DNA from 2 places in the Streptomyces sp. NPDC002730 genome. Region 1 is predicted to be linked to the other one. Evidence: riboswitches for the same ligand, from Rfam matches in the RefSeq annotation. Region 1 holds a riboswitch; the other holds the start of a gene.
What was found. A riboswitch is a leader RNA that binds a small molecule or an ion and turns the genes downstream of it on or off. The one in region 1 is predicted to bind thiamine pyrophosphate.
Positions count from the first base shown of each region.

Region 2: linked by a shared signal. The riboswitch ahead of thiO (glycine oxidase ThiO) and the one ahead of thiC (phosphomethylpyrimidine synthase ThiC) in region 1 are both predicted to bind thiamine pyrophosphate.

Region 1 covers NZ_JBIAQG010000005.1:351,407-353,605, reverse strand. The annotation lists gene thiC (phosphomethylpyrimidine synthase ThiC) at 1-1,053, opposite strand, end outside; TPP riboswitch at 1,046-1,190, opposite strand; gene ACFYXH_RS15285 (YibE/F family protein) at 1,262-2,199, shown strand, end outside.
Region 2 covers NZ_JBIAQG010000006.1:418,799-420,997, forward strand. The annotation lists gene ACFYXH_RS18155 (NAD(P)/FAD-dependent oxidoreductase) at 1-762, opposite strand, end outside; gene ACFYXH_RS18160 (hypothetical protein) at 791-1,132, opposite strand; TPP riboswitch at 1,184-1,296, shown strand; gene thiO (glycine oxidase ThiO) at 1,294-2,199, shown strand, end outside.

The sequences.
Region 1 (2,199 bases):
TCCGTCGCCGAGGGAGTACGTCACGTCGTAGGAGGCGAGGATCTCGCAGAGCTCCTCGAAGTTCTCGTACAGGAACGATTCCTTGTGGTGCGCCAGACACCAGGCCGCCATGATCGAGCCACCGCGGGAGACGATGCCTGTCTTGCGGCGGGCGGTGAGCGGCACGTACCGCAGCAGCACGCCCGCGTGGACGGTCATGTAGTCGACGCCCTGCTCGGCCTGCTCGATGACCGTGTCCTTGTAGACCTCCCAGGTCAGCTCCTCGGCCTTGCCGTCGACCTTCTCGAGCGCCTGGTAGAGCGGCACGGTGCCGATCGGGACCGGGGAGTTGCGCAGCACCCACTCGCGGGTGGTGTGGATGTTGCGGCCGGTGGAAAGGTCCATGACCGTGTCCGCGCCCCACTTGGTGGCCCAGGTCATCTTGTCCACCTCCTCCTCGATGGAGGAGGTGACCGCGGAGTTGCCGATGTTGGCGTTGACCTTCACCAGGAATCGCTTGCCGATGATCATCGGCTCGATCTCGGGGTGGTTGACGTTGGCGGGCAGGACGGCCCGGCCCGCCGCGATCTCTTCACGGACGACCTCGGCGGAGACGTTCTCACGGATCGCGACGTACTCCATCTCCGGGGTGATCTCACCGCGGCGTGCGTACGCGAGCTGTGTCACCGCCTGGCCGTCGCGGCCCCGGCGGGGCTGGCGCGGGCGGCCGGGGAAGACGGCGTCGAGGTTGCGCAGTCCCCCGCGCGGCGAGGTGTGCTTGATCCCGTCGTCCTCGGGGCGGACCGGGCGGCCCGCATACTCCTCCGTGTCGCCGCGGCCGATGATCCAGTTCTCCCGCAGCGGCGGCAGGCCGCGGCGGACGTCGGTCTCGACGGTGGGATCGGTGTACGGGCCGGACGTGTCGTACAGCGTCACGTCCTTGCCATTGGTGAGGTGCACTTGCCGGACCGGCACCCGGAGGTCGGGGCGCGAACCCTCGACGTACCCCTTGTGCCAGCCGGGCTTGCGCTCCGCCTGGTCGGCGGCAGGCGTGCGTGCATCCTGAACGGTCATGAGACCTACTCCCTACGCCGGCATTACCCGGTAACAGGTTCGGCGGTCGACGCAGCGGCTTCCGTACGATTCGTCACGACTCGTACGAAGGTCAGCGCCCTCTCAGCCCGGTGCTCCGAGCTCCCGCGTGTGCAAAGGTGCCACCACGCTAGCGTCATTTCTGGCGTGCTGAACAGTGGGCCCCTCCCGTTGTTGCGATGATCGGCCGGTGACCTCCTCGCAGCAGAAGCCCGAAGCACACGGCCATTCGCACAGCCATGGGCCGGCCGCGCCTGTCTCCAAGCACCTTCGCAAGGTCATCGCCGCGGTGCTGATTCCCTTCTCCACCGCGGTTTTGGTCGGGTTGTTCGTGCTCTGGCCGGGCGGCGCTCCCGACCATCAGCGCAGCGGTGTCGGCTTCGACCGGCAGACCGAGCAGGGCAAGGTGGTGACGGTCGAGAAGGTCAACTGCAAGGACGTGAATGCGGCGCAGGTGCCGCCGACCGGCGACACCTCCACGCCCGAGGGGCGCGAGGCGGCCAATTCCCAGCGGGGCAGCTGCGCGAAGGCGACGATCGAGGTCACCAGCGGTAAGGACAAGGGCCGTACCTTCACCGAGATCGTCCAGCCGGACGCTCCACGGCAGTTGAGCAAGGGCCAGGGGGTGGTGGTGGCGTACGCGCCCGATGCGCCCCGCGATCTTCAGTACTCCGTGACCGATGTGGACCGGAAGTTCCCGATGGTGCTGCTGGCCGGGATCTTCGCGCTCGCGGTGGTGCTGGTGGGACGGATGCGCGGTGTGATGGCGCTGATCGCGCTCGCCGCCTCGTTCGCCGTACTGACCCTGTTCATCCTGCCCGCGATCCTGCAGGGCTCAAATCCTCTGATCGTCGCGGTGATCGGGGCGAGCGCCATCATGCTGATCGCTCTCTATCTGTGCCACGGACTCACCGCACGTACGTCGGTCGCGGTCCTCGGCACGCTGATCTCGCTGCTGCTGATCGGACTGCTCGGTTCGCTCTTCATCGGCTGGGCGAGCCTGACCGGCAACACCGACGACAGCACCGGCCTGATCCATGGCCTGTTTCCGAACATCGACTTGAGCGGTCTGCTGCTGGCCAGCGTCATCATCGGTTCGCTCGGTGTGCTCGACGATGTGACAGTGAC
Region 2 (2,199 bases), on a different contig from region 1:
CGGGCCGAGTGCAATGCCGGAGCCGGCGAGCCAGGCGGTGGCGGGCCGGGCGCCGATGCCGACGACCACGGCGCCCGCCGGAAGCTGCCGGCCGTCGGCCAGGATCACCGCGCCGGGCTCGATGTCCGCCACGCGCGCGTGGGTGAGCAGTTCGACGCCGTACTCCGCGTACCAATCGGCCATCGGGCCGGCGACCTCGGCGGGCAGGGCTCCGGCCAGCGGGCGCCCGGCGGCCTCGACGACAGTGACCGTGCAGCCAGCCTCACGGGCGGCCGTCGCGAACTCCGCGCCGATCCAGCCCGCGCCGACGACCACTATGTCGTGCTGCTGCGCGAGAACGGGGCGCAGCCGCGCGGCGTCGTCGAGGGTGCGCAGCAGATGGACGCCGGGTACGCCCACGGCGCCGGGCAGGGTGATCGGTTCCGCACCGCTGGCGATGACCAGGACGTCGTACGGGACCGGACCTGCCTCGGTGTCCAGCTCATGGGCCCCGGCGCGCACTCCGGTCACCTCGCAGCCCAGCCGCAGCTCGATGCCGAGTGCCTCGAAGTCGACGTCGAAGGCCGAGCCCTCCGCCTTGCCGAGCAGGATCGCCTTGGAGAGCGGGGGTCTGTCGTACGGCTGATGGGGCTCGGCGCCGATCAGCGTGACCGGACCGGTGAAACTCTGCTCGCGCAGTGCCACCGCGGTCTGCACTCCGGCCATTCCCGCGCCGACGACGACCACGCGCCGCTGCGTCTGTGCTGTCTGCTGCTCGCTCACCCGACAACCTTACGCATCTGACGGACCGTCAAGAAGGCAGCTGTTCGACGACGCTCGTCCCGCTGCCCTCCTGGGACTCCCATTCCCAGCTCTCCTCCAGCCGCAGCCGCCCGTCCTCGAGCTCGACGACGGTGGAGAGACAGTGCCCCGAGGAGGTCCCGCCGTCCGCCTTCAGCTGTACATAACGGAAGTCGAGCCGGTCGCCCTCCCTGGTGCCCACCAGGTGGCCGCGGAGCACATCGCCGCCCTCGTACTCGGCCCAGATCCGGCCTTCCTGCTCGTGGTACGTGAACCGGGTCCGGGTCCCCACCTGGCCCGGAGCCTGGTCTGCGACCGGGGAGAGCACGAGTCCGTCGAGCGACCTTGCCACAGTGGCTGCTCCCTTACTGCGAGTTGGGGCCTGGGGTTAGGGTGGCCACCGTAAGGCACTCGCGGGAGCCCGGACGCACCGGGCTGAGAGGGAGGCTGGACGGCCTCCGACCGTACGAACCTGATCCGGGTCATGCCGGCGAAGGGAGGGGCTGGACGCCCATGTCGCGTACCTCAGACGTCCTCGTTGTCGGGGGCGGAATCATCGGCCTGGTCACGGCCTGGCGTGCGGCGCAGCGAGGGCTGCGGGTCGCGGTCGCCGATCCGGAGCCCGGCGGCGGCGCTGCGCAGGTCGCGGCGGGCATGCTCGCCGCCGTCACCGAACTGCACTACGGCGAGCAGACGCTGCTCGGCCTCAATCTGGAATCGGCGCGGCGCTATCCCGCCTTCGTCGCCGAGCTGGAGGAGGCGAGCGGACAGTCCGTCGGCTATCGCGCCTGTGGCACGCTCGCGGTCGCGCTCGACGCCGACGACCGCGCGCACCTGCGTGAACTGCACACCCTGCAGCGTCAGTCCGGCCTGGAGTCGGAGTGGCTGACGGGGCGCGAATGCCGGCGCCTGGAGCCGATGCTCGCGCCCGGCGTGCGTGGGGGCCTTCGGGTGGACGGCGACCACCAGGTCGATCCGCGGCGGCTGGCCGCGGCGCTGGTGGCGGCCTGCGAGCGGGCCGGGGTGGTCTTCCACCGCGGCTGGGCGGAGCGGCTGTCGGTGGTACGGGACCGGGCGGCCGGAGCCGTACTGACGGACGGCAGTGAGCTCTCCGCGGACCAGGTGGTGCTGGCGTGCGGCAGTCTGAGCGGCAGGCTCGGCGGCGTACCGGAGGATGCACTGCCGCCGGTACGGCCGGTAAAGGGCCAGGTCCTGCGGCTGACCGTGCCGCGTGCGTACGCGCCGTTCCTCTCCCGGACCGTGCGGGCCGTGGTGCGCGGCAGTGACATCTATCTGGTGCCGCGCGAGAACGGCGAGCTGGTCATCGGGGCGACCAGCGAGGAGCTCGGCTGGGACACCACGGTGACGGCGGGCGGGGTGTACGAGCTGCTGCGCGACGCGCACGAGCTGGTGCCCGGC